DNA from 2 places in the Rhodococcus sp. NPDC076796 genome. Region 2 is predicted to be linked to the other one. Evidence: riboswitches for the same ligand, from Rfam matches in the RefSeq annotation. Region 2 holds a riboswitch; the other holds the start of a gene.
What was found. Region 2 has a riboswitch for cyclic di-AMP ahead of AB0366_RS21670 (C40 family peptidase). Riboswitches for the same ligand answer to the same signal wherever they lie in the genome.
Positions count from the first base shown of each region.

Region 1 (9,082 bases), on a different contig from region 2:
CGGCCGTGCCGACGAGCCACGTCGTCGATCAGGTAGGTCAGGGCCTGCGGCACCGGGGTTCGTGAGTGGGTGGCGAACAACGAGTGCAGCTCGGAGGCGGTCAGTCCCACATCGAGAGCGCGGCGCAGGCTGGTGTCGCTGATCCTGTACATCGTGGCTGCGCCCGCGGACTCCACATCGGCGACCAGTTCGATTCGATCCTGCAGGTCCGGTTCGAGCGGGCCCGGTGCCACCAGGGTGAGGTCGGCCTGCACCAGGACGTAGTCGATGGGCTCGGGCAGGGCCGCACGCATGTCGGCCTCGGCATTGCCGTCGTGCAGCAGGGAGCGGCCAGGGGTCGAGATCGCCCCACGGGCGACGATACCGAGAGCCGTTGCTTCGGCGAGAACGTGTCCGACGGGCGTGACGCCGAAGCGCCCGGACCATCGTGGTCGACGCCACGCCAGGGTGCGGGCGAGGTCGGCGGGCTGCGCTGCGTGTCCGCTGCCGAGTTCGGCGAGCAATTCCAGGACCATCCGTCGATCCCGCGGTGCGGCCGGAGAGCGGACTTCCTCGGACAGGGCGGCGATGGGTTTGTCGTTGGGGTCACGCATCCCGATGACCCACGGTGCTCGCGGCACTTCGAGCCAGGCGGCGGCGAGGGTGTGCCAGCGGGCCGCCGGGGCTGCGGTGAGCCATGCGTCGACAGCCGGGGTCGGTGCCCAGTAGTCGTCGCCGTTGTCGGACGCAGGCACCGGGTCCGGTGTTCCGCTCGAGATGAGGTGGGCGGCGGCCAGCAACTCGACGAGGATGCTCACTCGATCGTCGTCGAGGCCGGTCGCCTTGGTGATCTTGCGGAGCTCGCGCACGCCCAGGCCGCCGGCCTTGAGCGCGGGGGCAGGCGAGGCCGACAACGCCTCGAGCACGGCCACGCAGTGTCGGCCCAGCTCGAGTGCCTCTCCTGCGGCAGCGGCGTCGACATCGGCGAGCGTGTGGGTGCTGGTGGCGAGCTTGGGTTCGGCGAGCGAGCGCGGGTCCGACATCGGTTCGCCGCGCAGGATCTGCCCGACCTGGACGGGAAGCTCGACGGTTTGCTCGTCCAACCAGATCAGCAGCCCTGCGGCGAGCAGCTTCTGGACGGGTCGATCCGGCGGCGTGCCCGGTGCGGCGTCTCGGGTGCGGCCGGTCGGGGACGATCTGGCGAGGGTGTCGAGAAGGCTGCGTTCGCCGTCTCCGAGTTCGGCCAGGGCCGCGGTGATGTGTGATTCGGTGAGGTTGTCCACCGGGTCGAGTGCGCGGCCGATTCGCCACGGCACCGCGTCCGCTGCTGTGGCGCTGATCCGGAAGCCGGCTGCGTCGCCCCACACCAGCAAGCGTTCGCGCAGCTGGGCCAGTGCCTTGTCCACACTCTTGGCCGGTGCGCGTCTGGCGATCACTGCCAGTAGCGCGGCGCGGGTGACGGGTCGCTCGTACGCCTCTTCGATGGCGAGGATCTCGAGCACCGTCAGAGCGAGGGTGTCGAGGGTGTCCGCGGTGTGCAGGATCGACCGGCGCTGCTCGGCCCGTCCGGCCAGCACGGCCAGGGATGCGGGCGGCGGCGCGGTCAGATCCGGACGCAGCGACATGGCCTTGATCAGCTCGGCGTCGCTGCGAGCTGCGATCCACTGAGGCAGATCAGGGGGCGTGTCGGTGTGTCGGTGCGCAGTCGTGTCGGTCATCGTCTATCAGATTAGAGACCTGGGCTGGTGCTTGCCGCAGGGCAGGTGTCAAAATAGGCGCATGGTGAACAAGTCGAAGAAGCCCTATGTCGATCCAGGCTGGCCGGAAACCGCTCGCGGTGACCACGCGGTGACCGAACTCTCGTCCGCTCGATCGGGTAGCTTGTCACCCTTCGGCGAGGACACCGAGTTCCCGCTGCCCGTCGAAGACCTCCCCTACGCCCATCCGGTGACCGTGGTCAATCGCTAGCTGCGGCCCTCGACCCACGAAAAAGCCCCCGACATTCGTCGGGGGCTTTTTTCGTACGAGCTGAACCGTCGCGGGCGCTTACTGGGGCAGGAACGCCTTGTTGGCCTGGTAGAAGTTCACGATCTGCGGATCGAGCTGGATGCCCTGGGCCGCGTTCTGCACGAACGAGGCGATCTGCGGATCGTTGGTGATGTTCTGGACGGCGGTGACGATGCCCTCGACGACCTCGGCCGAGTTGTCGACTGCCGGGATGGACGCCAGGTCGGGCAGTGCGGGAACTTCCGGTGCCTTGGGGGTGACCGGAACGCTGCGCTCGGTGGGCGCGCTGTTCAGTCCGAGGCTCGAGGAGCAGGACGGCCATGCGCCCCAGCCCTGCGAGTCGAGGACCTTCTCTGCGACTGCGATCTGCTCTTCGCGGCTGGCCTGGTTGGCCGTGGCCGCGTACTGCTGGCCGCCGTGCGCGTTCCAGGTGCTGGGGGAGAACTGCAACCCGCCCTGGTAGCCGTTGCCGGTGTTGATGCCCCAGTTGCCGCCGGCTTCACACTGTGCCAGGCGGTCCCAGTCGGAATCCGGTGCCGCGTTGGCGGTACCGGTGAAGGCGATGCTTGCCGTGCCCATGATGGCTCCGGTGACTGCGACCTTTGCAACGGTCTTGCCAGTGGTGCTCGGCTTACGATGACGTCCGCTCATACGAGTTGAAATCCTCTCCACACGCGCCTGCGAGGTCAGCTGTCGGGTTCGGGCTGAGAGGTAGCCCGGCCTTTTCGCTCACTCCTGCGAGTGGGCAATTGGGCTTCACCCCAAGGGAAGTCGGTGCGGCTTCGTGAGTCGCTACAACTTCCCGGTTGTCCGTGGAGGACGTGGGTCCCCCGTCCTCGTCCCCTGGGTGATCGTCGAGGGTGTTCCGGTTCCCGCGGGACGAGGTTTGGCGCTGCGGGCCGGAATTCGGCCGAACTTTCCGGCCGCTGCTGACCGTACTGAAATTCCCGCCTTACGTCACTATTTGGTAACTGTCGATTTCGGGGCGTCGCCGAGAGCACATTTTGTACCTCTTTCGGGTCTCTCGAGTCGGCCCAGCTAGTGGACGTGCCGGGCATTGAACCCCTGTCCGTTGCCTGTCCGTTACCGGAGCGTGATGTGATGGAAGTCACATCGGCTTGAGCCGGTTCGGAAGGTCACCGAACGGCAACGATGTCCTTGCCGAGGGGCATCGGGGATACGGGAATCATCTTCAGGTTCGCGATCGCCAACGGAATGCCGATGATGGTGATCGCCATCGCGACGGCAGTGACCACGTGAGTCAGGGCCAGCCACCAACCGGCCAGAATCAGCCAGAGCACGTTCCCGACGAGCGCGCCGGATCCGGACCCCGGCTTGTCGACGATCGTCGACCCGAACGGCCACAGCGCGTAGACGCCGATGCGGAACGACGCGATGCCGAACGGGATGGTCACGATCAGGATGCACAGCAGCAGTCCGGCGAGGAAATAGCCCAGCGCCAGCCACAGGCCGCCGAAGACCAGCCAGATGACGTTCAGTATCAATCGCATGGTCTACCGGGCCCGTCGTCCGGATGCCAACGCGTACACCAGGGCCAGCACGAAGCCGGTCGGCGCGGAGAACATGGCCGTCAGGTACAGCCCGAGTGGGGGCTTGGCGTCGGAGAAGATCGGAAACATCAGGATCGCGACGATGGCGACGAGGCCGATCGCGAACAGGGCCAGCGCGATGCGCAGCAGAGCGGTGCTGCTCTTACGGGTCGTTGTGTCCACGTGCACCACGGTAGTGCGAAGCGGGGCACTGTGAAGAGCGTGGTGCGGGGAACAACTCGAATGCTCTATCCGGGCTCACCGCGCTAGACTGACGTATTCGCGTCCTACGTTCTCGTGGGGCGCGAAACTCGTGCGGGCCGAACATCGGTCACACGGCAACGCAACCAACGACAGCAACAGATGAACGGGTGAGCTCAGTGCCGACCGGCAAGGTGAAGTGGTACGACGTCGACAAGGGATTCGGATTCCTCTCGCAGGAGGAAGGCGAGGACGTCTACGTGCGTTCCTCGGCGCTGCCCGAGGGCGTCGAGGGCCTCAAAGCCGGTCAGCGAGTCGAGTTCGGAATGGCCGCGGGACGTCGCGGACCGCAGGCACTGAGCCTGAAGGTGCTCGAGCCGGCACCGTCGGTGCGTCAGAACACCGGCAGCACCCGCCGCGAACCCGTCGAGCGCAAGCACACACCCGACGAGCTGCACGGGATGGTCGAGGACATGATCACACTGCTCGAAGCGACCGTGCAGCCCGAGCTCCGCAAGGGCAAGTACCCGGACCGCAAGATCGCGCAGCGCATCTCCGAGGTGGTCCGGGCCGTCGCCCGCGAGCTCGACAGCTGATCGCTCGGCCGACCTACGGGCGCGTGCCGATCGACCAGATGGCGTGGCTGACGAAGCCCTCCTGATTGGTATCGGTGTCGATGATGCCGGTGGGCAGACGAACTTCGATCCCCAGCAGGGTCCGGTCGCTGTCGTCCGTGGTGGGCACCGTGACGCTGAGCCTGGTTCCGGGTTCGTTGAACTCGCTGTTCTCGACGACGTTCCCGCTGTCGTCGCCGTAGATCAGGGCGAGTACCCACGGCGCCGAGTAGACGGCCTCGGGGAGTGAGAGCTGCACCGTCGGGGCTTTGCCGACCCGAATCTCGGTGGTCTCTCCCACGTTGGTGCACAACGGGTCGCTGACGGCGCAGTACAGGTACGGCTCGACGTCGACGGCCCGGCCGTTGGAGTAGGCGGCGACGGTCGGCTCCTTCTCCGGTGCGTTTCCGATCAGCAGGGCGAGCACCGCTACGAACGCAACGGCGACGACGAGCAGACCCGCGGCGGTCAGGGCGGCGATCTTCTTGGTGCGGGGAGCGAGATTCACTTGGTCACGTTTTCGCCGAAGGAACCGTCGGACACTTCTTGTTCGACGTGGTCGGGGCGGTTGCCGCCGAATCCGGGTAGGAGCGATCTGCCGCGGTAGGTGAGGAATGTCTGCACGAGCCCGATCGTAAGCAACACCGAGACCACGGTGAAACCGAGCCAGTACTCGGTGGGGAGCAGGACGCCGAGCGTGCCGCCGAGGACCCAGCACAGCTGCATGACGGTTTCCGATCGGCCGAATCCCGACGCGATCGACTCCGGCGGCAGATCGGCCTGCAGGGACGCATCGAGGGAGACCTTGGCGAGTGCGCTGGCGCTCGACGCGACGAGCGCGGCCACCGCTGCGGTGAGCAGGCTGTCGGTGACCGCGGCGACGACGGCCACCACCGTGACTGCGAGGGTGCAGCGAAGAACCACCAGGGACGGCCGGCCGAGCTTGATCCTGGCACCGAGCGCGTTGCCCGAGAAGTTGCCGAGACCGGCGGCGGCTCCGACGAGTCCGAGCATCGCGGCCTGCTGAAGCGGCTCGTGTTCGGTACGGGATTTGGCGACGAACGCGATGTAGAGCGTCAGGAAGCCGGTGAGAATGCGGATGGTGCCGTTGCCCCACAGACCGACGATGACCGCTCGACCCAGGGGCTGTCTGCGGTTCTTGGTGCTGCTCGACGTCGGCGGGGACGAGGCCGCGCGGCGGAGGTTCTCGGTGGGGGCACCGCTTCCGGCGTAATCGCGTCCACCGTGCTGATCGGCGTGGTAGCTCAGCGTCGCAGGCACTTCACCCTCGGTGATCTCCACCCAGGACGGGATGCGCATGCTCAGATAGGCGCCGAGCACGGTGATCGTGGCGACGAACCACAGGGCTCCCGGCGAGCCCGCGACGAACGCGATACCGCCGGCGAGCGCACCGGCCGCGATGGTGCCGCCGAGCAGACCGAACACCGTAAGACGGGAGTTGACGCGCACGAGGTCGATCTCCGGAGGCAGTACTCGCGGTGTCACCGCGCTCTTGAGCACCGCAAAGGACTTGCTGAGGACGAGCATGCCGAGCGCGGCCGGATACAACACCCAGCTGTCGAAGTTGAACACCAGCACCACCGCCAGCACGGTGCGCAACCCGAAGGAGGTGGCGAGCGCGATGCGTCGGCCTTGCTGCAATCGGTCGAGCAGCGGTCCGATGAGCGGCGCGATCAACGCGAACGGCGCGATGGTGATGACGAGATAGAGCGCGACCTTGGTCTTGTCCTCACCGGTGGCGGCCGAGAAGAAGAGTGTGTTGGCCAATGCGATCGCCAGCGCGGCGTCCGAGGCGAAGTTGGCCATGGTCGCGTAGGTGAGTGCCGTCAGACCGGACTTGTCGGCACCGTCGGCCTTCGCGGCTCGCTGGAACGATGCGATGCCCTTGCCGGTCAGTTCGCGTCCGCGCATGGCGGCGACGCGGGTGACGGTCAGCTTCTTGGGCATCGGCGGCGGCTTGCGTGGGCCGGACTTGCCACGCGCCGCAGTGATCTGCTCGGTCCGCGGCGGGTGCAACGGCGGCAAGGGCTGACGCCGACTCGGAACATGCGTGGACGCGAGAGGAACAGCGGGCGGGTAGTTCGCCAGACCGGGGTGCTCGAGCGGGTCAGGAGCGGAGCCTGCGGAGTGACCGGCTGGGTCAGGAGCGGAGCCCGCGGAGTGATCCTGTTCTGAATCGTCCGCACCCGGTGGGGTGTGGGGGAGACGTGGATCGGTCACGGGGTCAATTCTGTCCTACCGGCGCGGTATCGGTGAATCGCACCTCGAAGATCTTGGGCCAGTATTTGCCGGTCACGAGGAACCGGTCGGTGCCGGGGATCTGCGCGATGCCGTTGAACACGTCGGCACCGCCTCGTTCGGAGGCCGACATCGAATTCCACAGTGGGGTGCCGTCGATGACTGCGGTCACCGCGCCGGTGGCCGGGTCGATACGCATGATGTCGAACGTCTGCCACACGTTGGCGTACACCGATCCGTCATCGGCGCATTCGAGTTCGTTGAGCCGCTCGACGGGATTGCCGTCGAGGGTGACGTCGACGGTGTTCTCGGCATCGAACGACGTGGGGTCGCGGAAGGTGAGGGTGGACGAGCCGTCGCTCATCACGAGGCGGTCATCCGGCGTCTGCGTGCACAGCCCCCAGCCTTCGCCGTCGTAGTTCACCCGGCGTCGTTCGGCGAGGGTGTTCGGGTCTCGGGCGATTGCGACGCCGTCCTGCCAGGTGATCTGCCACAGGGTGTCGCCGTCGACGGTGATGCCTTCGCCGAACAGGTCGGCCGGCAGATCCACGCGATCGAGTTCGGTCATGTTCTCGAGCGATGTCCGCCTGACGAACGAGGAGCCTTCCAGTCCGGTGCCCTCGTAGAGCACGTCGCCGTCGATCTCGAAGCCCTGGGTGAACGCGTCGTTGCTGCGGTCGTATTCGCGCACGATCTCGGTGGTCAGTGTCGGAACCGAGTCGGACGTCACCGGGGTCGGCTGCGTCGTCGACGAGCAGGCGGACACAGCGAGCAGCGAGGTCACGAGGGCAGCGCAGGTGCGAGCACGGACGGTCATTGCACCCATGATGGCAGCCCGAACTGGGCGTCACCGAGTCGATGCGGCAAACTGAATGTGTGAGTTTCGTATCTTCTCCAGAGCTCGATTCCATCCGCCCCGTCTTGGCCGATGCCGTGGACCTCGCGCGGCAGGCTCTGCTCGACCTGGGAGAGGGCGGTATCGGCGAGTACCTCGGGGTCACCGCCGAAGACTCCAGTGCGGCCACCCACCGGTTCGCCAGCGATCTCGAGGGGTACCGCGGGTGGCAGTGGGCCGTCGTGGTCGCCGCCCCGGAGGACGCGGACCACGCCACGGTCAGCGAGCTGGTTCTGCTTCCGGGCCCCGATGCTCTCGTGGCACCGACCTGGGTGCCCTGGGACGAGCGCATCCGACCCGGCGACCTGGGACCCGGCGATCTGCTGTCTCCGCGCCAGGACGATCCGCGGCTCGTGCCCGGGTACGTCGGATCCGGTGACCCTGCCATCGACGAGGTGGCGGGCGAGATCGGTCTGGGCCGAGCCAAGGTCACCAGCCTCGAAGGACGCCTCGACGCCGCCCAGCGCTGGCACGACGGCGACTTCGGTCCCGATACCGAGATGGCCAAGGCTGCGCCGTCGACCTGCGGGCTGTGTGGTTTCTACCTCCCCCTCGCCGGTTCGCTCTCCGCCGCATTCGGGGTGTGCGGCAACGAATTCGCGGCCGACGGACACGTGGTGCATGCCGAGTACGGCTGTGGAGCGCACTCCGACACCGAACTCCCCACCGGAGCCGGATCGCCGCAATTCGAGCCGTACGACGACGCTGCACTCGACGTCGTCGCATCGCCGGTCGCCCCGGTCGAGCCGGCTGCAGTTGCCGAGACAGCCGACAGCGTCGAGACCGTCGACACGACCGACACCGTCGAAACCACGGGAGAGGCCCCGGAAGAGTCGGGGGCTGCCGAGGTCGTTGCGGACGACGAGGCCGACACAATCGCCGATGATGCGTCGAATACCACCGATCTTGCTGCGCAGGAAGAAGCTTCGGCATCTCCGAGCTGATCGATCCGTTCGATACCGGGTCGTTGCGGGAGTCGATTCTCGCGGCGTGGGGCTCTTCTCCCACCCGGCTTCGGGAGGATTCGGCGTCCGAGTCCGATCTGGTGCGCGGGGGCTACCGCGATCGTCTGCTCACCGAGTTGACGCAGAACGCAGCCGACGCCGCTCAGCGAGCCGGGGTCCCGGGCCGCTTGGCCGTGTGGACCGATGACGTCGGTGCCGTGCATGTGGCCAATACCGGTGCTGCGCTGGATGTCTCGGGCGTGCACGCGTTGACCGCCTTGAGGGCGTCGGGCAAGGCTGCTGCGGATTCGGGCGTCGGGCAGTTCGGAGTCGGGTTCACTGCCGTGCGTTCGGTATCCGACGAGATCGAGGTGCGATCCCGCGGCGGCGGCGTGGCGTTCAGCGCGCGGCGCACGCTCGAGGCGTTGCGTGAGCGAGACCTGCTCGCGCCCGATACCGGCGTTCCGGTGCTGCGGCTCGCGTGGCCGGTCGACGCCCCGCCCGCTGATGGGTTCGATACCGAGATCGTGTTGACAGTGCGAGCCGACGTGGCTGTGGAGTCTTTCGCCGCAGGCTTTGCCGACGAGGCGGTCGACCTGCTGCTCGAACTGGAGGCGTTGAACTCCGTCGAGA
Region 1 is NZ_JBFBMS010000001.1:489,679-498,760, reverse strand. Features, by position in the region: gene AB0366_RS02405 (helicase-associated domain-containing protein) at 1-1,697, opposite strand, end outside; gene AB0366_RS02400 (hypothetical protein) at 1,759-1,947, shown strand; gene AB0366_RS02395 (resuscitation-promoting factor Rpf1 domain-containing protein) at 2,026-2,637, opposite strand; cyclic di-AMP (ydaO/yuaA leader) riboswitch at 2,646-2,853, opposite strand; gene AB0366_RS02390 (YccF domain-containing protein) at 3,123-3,497, opposite strand; gene AB0366_RS02385 (hypothetical protein) at 3,501-3,719, opposite strand; gene AB0366_RS02380 (cold-shock protein) at 3,917-4,333, shown strand; gene AB0366_RS02375 (DUF2771 domain-containing protein) at 4,347-4,859, opposite strand; gene AB0366_RS02370 (MFS transporter) at 4,856-6,592, opposite strand; gene AB0366_RS02365 (glutaminyl-peptide cyclotransferase) at 6,597-7,436, opposite strand; gene AB0366_RS02360 (DUF3027 domain-containing protein) at 7,469-8,449, shown strand; gene AB0366_RS02355 (ATP-binding protein) at 8,473-9,082, shown strand, end outside.
Region 1: it holds a riboswitch for cyclic di-AMP, as region 2 does, so the genes downstream of both, AB0366_RS02395 (resuscitation-promoting factor Rpf1 domain-containing protein) here and AB0366_RS21670 (C40 family peptidase) in region 2, are expected to answer to the same signal.

Region 2 (9,082 bases):
AACGGCGTCAACCGCGTCGCGGCGTCAGGACCGAACACCACCCGCTGACCCGTCGGACGGGAGCCGTCGCCCGCAACCGCGTCGGACACCGTCACCGCGGCCACGTCGGTGGACGGATCGGACCCCGTCAGTTCGGCGAACTCCTGCGCGGAGGACGCGACGAACACCAGCCCGTCGCGCGCCCAGTCGTCTCCCCAGAAATCGGTGACGGCCGCGATTGCCGACGGAAGTTCGGCCGCGAGGCTCTCGACGAACTGCTCGCGGTCCGGATGCCCCATGACCACCGATGTCCCGGCCGCGGTGGGCACCGAACGAACGGTCAAAGGACCGAAATCCCACGGCCCACGCCAGGTGTGGCGGCGGTACTCGGTCAGGTCCGCATCGTCGACCAGCCGCCATCGACCGTCCCGCTCGGCGACGACGAGTGAGACCGGCCGACGCGTCGGCGATGCGTCCGGCCCGGTGACCGCGTACCGCAGATACACAGGGGGTGCCCAGACATCGGTGGCATCCAGCGCCTCGGCGATCGGCGGCGGAACCGGAGTTTCGGGCTCGTCACCCAGGTCGTAGCCGAACTCGGAGAAGGGGACGCCCGGCACCACCGCAGCCCGGCGCATCTGTGCCTCCACGAAGTCGGGGTCGGCCTGCGGATCCATCGATTCACGCAGTGCATCGAGATCGCCGGAGCGAACCGCACGCGCCCATTGGTCGAGGAGAACGGTCACATCGGCACGGCGCTGCTGATCGTAGGTCGGCGGGTTCGGAGCGGCTGTCACGTCGGCGGTCCCAGTGCTGGACGTGCCGTCGAATCGGTGAATCAGGACGACCGAGGCGGCCACGACCACGACGACCACGACTGCAAGCCAGCGCAACCGTGACGATCGGAGGAGAACATGCAACCCGGATGGCCGGTTGGAGGCGCTCATGCCGCCATTCGTCGATCGTCGAGACACACCCTCAGTATCGGCGTGCCCCGTAGTACGGGAACGAGGCCATCGATTGCACCTTCACGGGAACACCGAACGTGGAGGCATGCAGCACGTTGCCGTTTCCGGCGTAGATACCGACGTGTGAGATGTCCGGATAGAACAGGACGACGTCACCCGGCTGCAGATCCTTCTGATCCACCGGAGTTCCGCCTGCTGCCTGCGCCTGGCTCGACCGCGGCAACGTCTTGCCCACCTGCTTGTACGCCCAGACGACCAAACCGGAGCAGTCGAAGCCATCCGGGCCGGTTGCGCCCCAGACGTACGGCTTGCCGATCTGCGTCAGGCCGGCCTGCAACGCGCTGGCCCCCGATCCTGGCGTCAGGTTCTGCAGAATCGTCGAGGGGTCGAAGCCGTCGGGCAGGGCCGAACCGGCCAGAGCCAGTTGCTCCGAGGACGAGAGCGCACTGTAGGCGGCCATGACCTCGGCTATCTGACCCTGCAGCTCGCTCTGTTTGGCCTGAAGGTCGTCGCTGACGGCCTTGGCCTGTTCGGCGGCGACGCGTGCCTGGTCTGCGGCCGTCGTTGCGGCCTGCTCGGCCGTCACTGCATCCGAGCTGGCCTGCTTGAATCGAGCGACCTGGTCGGCGGTCTCCGCAGAGATCACGTCCAGTGCCGACATCTGGTCGAGCAACTGCTGTGGCGAGTCGCTGACCATGACGGCGAACAGTCGGTTGGTCCGCGCACCCTGATAGTTGACGTTGGCAACCTTGTCCATGGCCGGTTTGAGCTGCGCCAACTGCGCTTGCGCTGCGTCCAGGGCTGCACGGCTCTGGTCGACGGCGACCTGTGCGTCGAGTTGCTGCTGGTTCTTGGCGTCGAGATCGATCTGAGCATTGTGCAGAGATTCGGTGGTCTGTTCGGACTGGCGAGAAAGCTCGGCGAGCTCGGTCTGCGCGTCGGACGCGGAGTCGAATCCCGGCTGTGCGGTCGCCGGCGTCATCGGCACCACGGCCATGCATGCGGTCAGTGCGACAGCAACCGCCGAATTGCGGGCAAGCCGCAACGCACGGGTAGATCTCGATATCGCCACGGAAAGCGACTCTCCGTCCTCACACATGTCACCTCGTCCGAGGCAACGGCTTGAAAAGTAGACCGAAAACGAACCATACCCATGCTCTTACGGGCGCGGACGTGAACACGGTCCGAAATCGATGGGGGTTCTAGGTGACAGGTCACAAAGTAAACATCGACCAGGTCTCGATCAGATTACGAACTGGATGCTTCCCTGTCCACCGGACCGGCGTGTCGCGCGGTCCGTGTCCGGATACGACGACAGGGTCGAGCCGATACACGGCTCGACCCTGTCGGTCGGTTCACAACGAACGTCGGTTGCTCGAGTCAGTAACGGCGAGCACCGTCGAACGGCATCGAGTCGACGGGCGCGACCTTGACCGGCACACCGGAGGTGGATGCGTGCACAACGTTGCCGTTGCCGATGTACATGCCCGAGTGCGAGCCGTCGTAGAACGAGACGACGTCACCGGGGGCCAGGCTGTCGCGCGAGACCGGAGTGCCCGCGGCTGCCTGGTCGTAGCTCGTACGGGGCAGGCTGACGCCGGCCTGCTTGTAGGCCCACTGAATCAGCCCCGAGCAGTCGAACGAATCCGGACCCGAAGCGCCGTACACATACGGTGCTCCGATCTTGGATTCTGCGGCCTGAACGGCCTTCGCTGCCGGGGTGACCTGCGGTGCCAATGGCGCACCCGGTGCAGGCGCACCCGGAATGTTGAGGGGAGGGAGGCCCGGGATGTCAGGAATCTCGAAGGTTCCGACGCCGGGAATGGTGAGGGGGGCCGCCATTGCGGGTGCAGCGGGAAGGATGACCACGCCTGCCGTGAGCGCTCCGGCTACGAGGACTCGCCGCAATGATCGGTTGGAAAGTTGTGACGCCACGAAAGATGGTGCTCCGTTTCTTCCTATCGTCCGCCGACCGAGTTAGCTGACGGGTTCGGGCTGGGAAGAGCAGCCCTACCCACCGGCCACCGTGTGGTGGCTCAGCGGGATTCACCCCAGTAGATATCGGGTTCCCGGTACGAACACTCTCGCGAGTGAACGATTAGGCGGTGACTTGCGACGCCACTCCGGTTTGGATTGGCGAGACTCCGCAAGGTCTCAGGAAGGTTACGAAATGGCATACCCCCGTGTCGACCCCAACTCGCCGAGGCGAGCGGATTCGGCTCGATTCTCGCTAGCCGGCGCGCTGATCTCCCGGTGTGTCACGAGTCGATAACAACGGAACCTCGGCGGTGTCGTCGTCGTTCACCACGAGCTTGAGGGTCGGCACGAGACCGACATCGGCGAGCACACCCATGGCACCGAGTTCTTCCTGCTCGAGAGTGATACGAGACGGCGGTCCGACCCACCGCCCGTCCGATCTCGACGGCATCCCCGGAGCCCCCAGAAGCACCGTCACGACGCAGTCCGCGCAGGCGATGTCACGGACCAGGCAGTCACTGCAGTCGATGATCATTGTGATCCTTGTCTCTTTGCGGTTTCCGGCGGCCGAATCGGCCGACGAAGCGAAAGATAACGTCGGGCACCGACAGGTTTCGTGACACGACGACGTTCGAGGGCGCGATGCGCGTTCTTGTCGGAGGTCGGCCCTAACGTCGTCCCGGTGAGCCTGCCCATCCAGCTGACGTTCGACGAACTCGATACTCCGCTGCACGAGACCACGTTCGTCGTCGTCGACCTCGAGACCACCGGCGGCAGCGCAGACACCGAGGCCATCACCGAAATCGGGGCAGTCAAGGTTCGAGGCGGCGAAATTCTCGGTGAGTTCGCCACCCTGATCGACCCGGGCAGGTCCATCCCGCCGTACATCGTGGAGCTGACCGGCATCACATCGGCGATGCTCATCGGCGCGCCGCGCATCGAGCGGGTTCTCCCCGGTTTCCTCGAATTCGCCCGAGGTTCGGTGCTGGTGGCACACAACGCCGGCTTCGACACGGGATTCCTCAAGGCCGCCGCAAGTCGTCTCGACATTGCGTGGCCACGGTTTCAGGTGCTGTGCACGGTCAAGCTGGCTCGTCGAGTTCTGACCCGCGACGAAGCCCCGTCGGTGAAGCTGTCCGCACTCTCGACTCTGTTCCGATCCGGCACCAGGCCGACCCACCGCGCACTCGACGACGCCCGGGCGACCGTCGACGTCCTGCACGGCCTCATCGAACGGGTGGGCAATCAGGGGGTTCACAGCTACGCCGAGTTGGTCGACTACCTTCCCGCGGTGTCGGCCGGCCAGCGCGCCAAACGTGGGCTGGCTGCTCATCTTCCCGGTACGCCCGGCGTCTATCTGTTCCGCGGCCCGTCCGACGAGGTCCTCTACGTCGGTACGTCCAACAACCTCAAGCGACGCGTGCGCAACTACTTCACCGGCTCGGAGACGAGAGGCCGGATGAAGGAGATGGTCGCACTGGCCACCCGCGTCGACCACGTCGAGTGTGCGCACGCGCTCGAGGCCGGGGTCCGCGAGCTACGCCTGCTCTCGGCGCACGTTCCGCCGTACAACCGCCGCTCGAAGTTCCCCAGGAAGGGGTGGTGGATCACGCTGACCGACGAGGCGTTCCCTCGCCTGTCGATCGTTCGCACACCGGCACCGAACAGTCTCGGACCGTTCTCGGTTCGCGGCGACGCCGCAGAGGCCGCGGCGCTCGTCGCGGAGTTCTGCCGCCTACGAACGTGCACGCGCCGTCTGGCTCGCTCGGTTCGTCACGGTGACCACTGCCCGGCAATCGACGTCGGAGGCTGCCCTGCGGCTCTGTCCGGCCCGTTGACGGCCGACGAGTACTCGGATGCCCCGACGCAGTTTCTCGCGCTCGTGTGCGGTCAGGACGACGCCGTTCTCTATTCCATGCGCCGCCGCGTCGCCGAGCTCGCGGACAAGGAGCTGTACGAGACGGCTGCTCGTCTGCGCGATCGAATCGCGATCACCGTCGATGCACTGCGCAGGATGCACCGATCGGCAGCGGTGGCCGCCATTGCCGAACTCGTTGCGGCGAAGCGGACGGCCGACGGCGGGTGGGAGTTGATCGTGGTGCGCTTCGGCCGTCTGGCCGGCGCTGCCGTCGCACCGCGCGGAGTGCATCCGATGCCCGTTGTCGACGCCATCACCGCGTCGGCCGAAACGGTGCTGCCCGATACGACCCCGCTTCGCGGCGCGCCGCCGGAGGAAGTGGGACTGATCGCGGCCTGGCTGCGCACGGACGGAGTCCGGATCGTGCGGACGAGCAGTGGGTACTGCAGCCCGGCACGGTCGGCGGGTTCGTGGGAGTCGTGGTGTCGGACGGCGAGAGAAGCAGCGAGGGCAGGAGTGGAGCCTGCGGAACGACCATTCAGGGCAGGAGTGGAGCCTGTGGAGCAGCTCTCGGGGAATGGCAGCCACTAGGGTCTGGGGTAGCTCGCGTCGGACACCGAGCTCGAGATGCTTGAGGAGCACAGATGATCAATGCCATCGTCTTGATCGACGCCGAGGCCGACTTGATTCCGGAGGCGGCCCAGGCCGTTGCCGATGTCGACGGGGTGTCGGAGGTCTATTCGTGTGCTGGGGATGTCGATTTGATCGCCATCGTCAAGGTTCGCGATCATGCTTCGATCGCAGAGGTCATCACCAAGCACATCAATCGTGTGCGGGGTGTACGCAGCACCACCACTCACATTGCGTTCCAGTCCTATTCGAGTTCCGATGTCGATGCGGGGTTCTCGATAGGCGAGTAGGCGCGCTCTGTGTCGGTCGGTGAGGTGTCAGTCGGCGAGTTCGGTGGTGCACCGACCCCAGTCGGCGAGTAACCGTGCTGCCGCGCCTGAATCGACTGCCTTTGCGGCAGTGGCCAATCCGGCTTCGATCCGGGCGTGGAGGTCGTCGGACACGCCATGGTGCGCTGCCATCGCTGCGGCGGCATTGAGCAGTACTGCGTCGCGGACGGGGCCGTGCTCACCGGCGAACACGCGGTGCGCCACGGCCGCGTTGAATTCTGCGTCTCCGCCTCTGAGTGCTTCGATGGGCGCTCGGGCGATGCCGTAATCGAGGGGGTCGATCGTCTCGACGGTCACCGAACCACCGGACACCACGTGCACGGTCGTGGTGGTGGACAGGGTGATCTCGTCCAGTCCGTCGTCGCCGCGGACGACCAGGACCGAGCTGCCGCGTCCGGCGAACACGTCCGCCATCACGGGAGCCAGACTCTCGAACGCGCAGCCGATCAGGCCTGCGCGCGGGCGGCCGGGGTTGGTCAGTGGCCCCAGCACGTTGAACACCGTCGGGATGCCGATCTCTTTGCGCGGTGCCGCGGCGAAGCGCAGTGCAGGATGGTGGATCGGCGCGAAGCAGAATCCGATACCGACCTGTTCGACGCTCGACGCGACCGCGTCGGCTCCGAGAGTCACCCGCACACCCAGTGCTTCGAGGACATCGGTCGTGCCGCTCTTGGACGACGCTGCGCGGTTGCCGTGCTTGACCACTCGCACCCCGCTGGCGGCCACGACGATCGCGGCCATCGTGGAGATGTTGACGGTGTCTGCCCCGTCACCTCCGGTGCCCACGACGTCGACGGCGTCGGTGTCGGTATCCACCAGCACCGCATGCGCGAGCATGGACTCGGCCAGACCGCTCACCTCGGCCGGAGTCGGCCCTTTCATCCTGAGTGCGACCCCGAAGGCAGCGATCTGGGCGGCGCTCGCATTGTCGGCCATGATCTCGTCCATGGCCCAGCCGGTGTCGGCGCTGGACAGGTCGGTGTGCGTCGTCAACGCGCCGAGAATTCGACGCCAGGTACGCGGCTGTTCGTCGCTGATCGCTGCGGTCATGGTGGTTCTGCCGTGCCCTTCTGCCGTCGATGCACTCGGTGCCGTGGAAGCTTAGCCAGACGCCGCGTCGGGCTGTGCGGGCTGCAGTGCGTCCCACCCGAGCACGGCTCCCCCTCGACGCTGGGCGAGGCCCGCCATGCGAGAACGCTCCTGCGAGCAGTGCAAGGCGTCGAGCACTTGAACCCGTTGCAGAACCAGAGGCACACCGTCGTCCACCCGAGGGCGGTAGCCGGTGCTCTCCGGTAGTTCGGCGGCCGGTCCCACTTCGTAGCCGTCCTGAGCCGCAACCGCCGCAGCGTCCTCGACTTGGTTGGAGGGCAACACCAGATGATGGCGGAGCACCACGTCTGCCGCTTCCGTCCACGCCGGCTGGGTCCTCGCTGCTTCATCGAGCACGGCCGAACATGCCTGTGCATCGTCGAAGCAACTCGCCACTGTCACGAGGTCGTCGCGGGCGGGGTCCAGAGGTTCTACCGTCGATCGCGAGAACAGTCTCCGAAACCATCCACCCTCGGTGCGCTTTGCCATGAGGCCAGCCTTGCACGACTGGACCCTACCGGCCCGTACAGGTCCTCTGACCAGCACGGGAACAAGGACGCACCCGGATTCGTTCCGACGCGACGCGCCAAGAGCGGACCCGGATATGCCTTCCGTACTACGACGGGTCATACTTCTCTTTGTGACGAGCGCTGTAGGGACTCAAGGATCGGCAATCACCCAACGCGTGCACTCGCTGAACCGTCCCAATATGGTCAGCGTCGGCACGATCGTGTGGCTGTCGAGTGAACTCATGTTCTTCGCCGGGCTGTTTGCGATGTACTTCGTCGCACGCGCCCAAGCGAATGGAATCTGGCCGCCGGAGCCGACGGAGCTGAACCTCGCTCTCGCTGTGCCGGTGACTGCGGTGCTGATCGCATCGTCGTTCACCTGCCAGCTGGGTGTGTTCGCCGCCGAGCGAGGTGACGTCTTCGGACTGCGCCGCTGGTACATCATCACTCTGGTGATGGGCACGTTCTTCGTGGCCGGCCAGGCGTACGAGTACTACCACATGGTCCACGAGGGCACGACGATCTCGAGCAGCGTGTACGGCTCGGTCTTCTACATCACGACCGGCTTCCACGGACTGCACGTGATCGGCGGACTCATCGCCTTCGTCTTCCTGATCACCAGAACTCTGGTCAGCAAGTTCACGCCCGCGCAGGCCACCGCCGCCATCGTCGTTTCGTACTACTGGCACTTCGTCGACATCGTCTGGATTGCCCTCTTCGCAACTATCTACTTCATCCGCTAGTGACAGTCAGCACGCCAAAGATAACGAGCGACCGGATTCAGCCCCCGACGTTCGGTCCGTCCCGACACGACAAGGGATAGAAGATGAGTTCATCTCCCCCAGCAGCATCCGACGACAACGCCGCCTCCAAGACGAGACGGCAGCGTAAGACGCGCCGACGCATCACCGGTGCGCTCGTTCTGATGATGGGCCTTCTGAGCGCAGGATTCCTCGCTTCGGCTCTGACGCCGACTCCGCAGGTCGCGACCGCCGATACCGATTCGGCAGCGCTGATCCGCGAGGGCAAGCAGCTCTACGACACGTCCTGCGTCACGTGCCACGGTGCCAACCTGCAGGGTGTTCAGGATCGCGGACCGAGCCTCATCGGCGTCGGCGAAGCGGCCGTGTACTTCCAGGTGTCGAGTGGTCGTATGCCTGCCGTTCGCAACGAGGCACAGGCGATCCGCAAGCCACCGAAGTTCGACGACAAGCAGATCGACGCCCTCGGTGCCTATATCCAGGCCAACGGTGGCGGACCGACGGTGCTCCTCGACGAGAACGGCGAGATCGCTCAGGAGTCGCTGCGCGGCAACGACATCGGACGCGGAAGCGAGTTGTTCCGTCTCAACTGCGCCTCCTGCCACAACTTCACCGGCCTCGGCGGAGCTCTCTCCTCGGGCAAGTTCGCACCCCCGCTCGGACCCGCGAACGAGCAGGAGATCTACACCGCGATGGTCACCGGTCCGCAGAACATGCCGAAGTTCTCCGATCGCCAGCTGACGCTGGAAGAGAAGTCGGACATCATCGCCTACATCAAGTCGTCCACCGAGACGCTGCCCGCAGGCGGTTGGAGCATCGGCGGATTCGGTCCCGGTACCGAGATGATCGCTATCTGGACGGTCGGCATCATCGCCGTCGTCGGAGCAACTTTGTGGATCGGAGCTAGATCATGACCGACGGCGATTCCGGCCGTAAGGACGCGAACAACGACGACGAAGCCGGACGCAAGGACGCACCCGGC
Region 2 is NZ_JBFBMS010000008.1:184,820-193,901, forward strand. Features, by position in the region: gene AB0366_RS21660 (hypothetical protein) at 1-926, opposite strand, end outside; gene AB0366_RS21665 (C40 family peptidase) at 958-1,944, opposite strand; gene AB0366_RS21670 (C40 family peptidase) at 2,328-2,882, opposite strand; cyclic di-AMP (ydaO/yuaA leader) riboswitch at 2,901-3,062, opposite strand; gene AB0366_RS21675 (hypothetical protein) at 3,178-3,459, opposite strand; gene AB0366_RS21680 (DEDD exonuclease domain-containing protein) at 3,607-5,373, shown strand; gene AB0366_RS21685 (Lrp/AsnC ligand binding domain-containing protein) at 5,427-5,702, shown strand; gene trpD (anthranilate phosphoribosyltransferase) at 5,730-6,791, opposite strand; gene AB0366_RS21695 (hypothetical protein) at 6,843-7,319, opposite strand; gene AB0366_RS21700 (heme-copper oxidase subunit III) at 7,471-8,082, shown strand; gene AB0366_RS21705 (cytochrome c) at 8,166-9,014, shown strand; gene AB0366_RS21710 (ubiquinol-cytochrome c reductase iron-sulfur subunit) at 9,011-9,082, shown strand, end outside.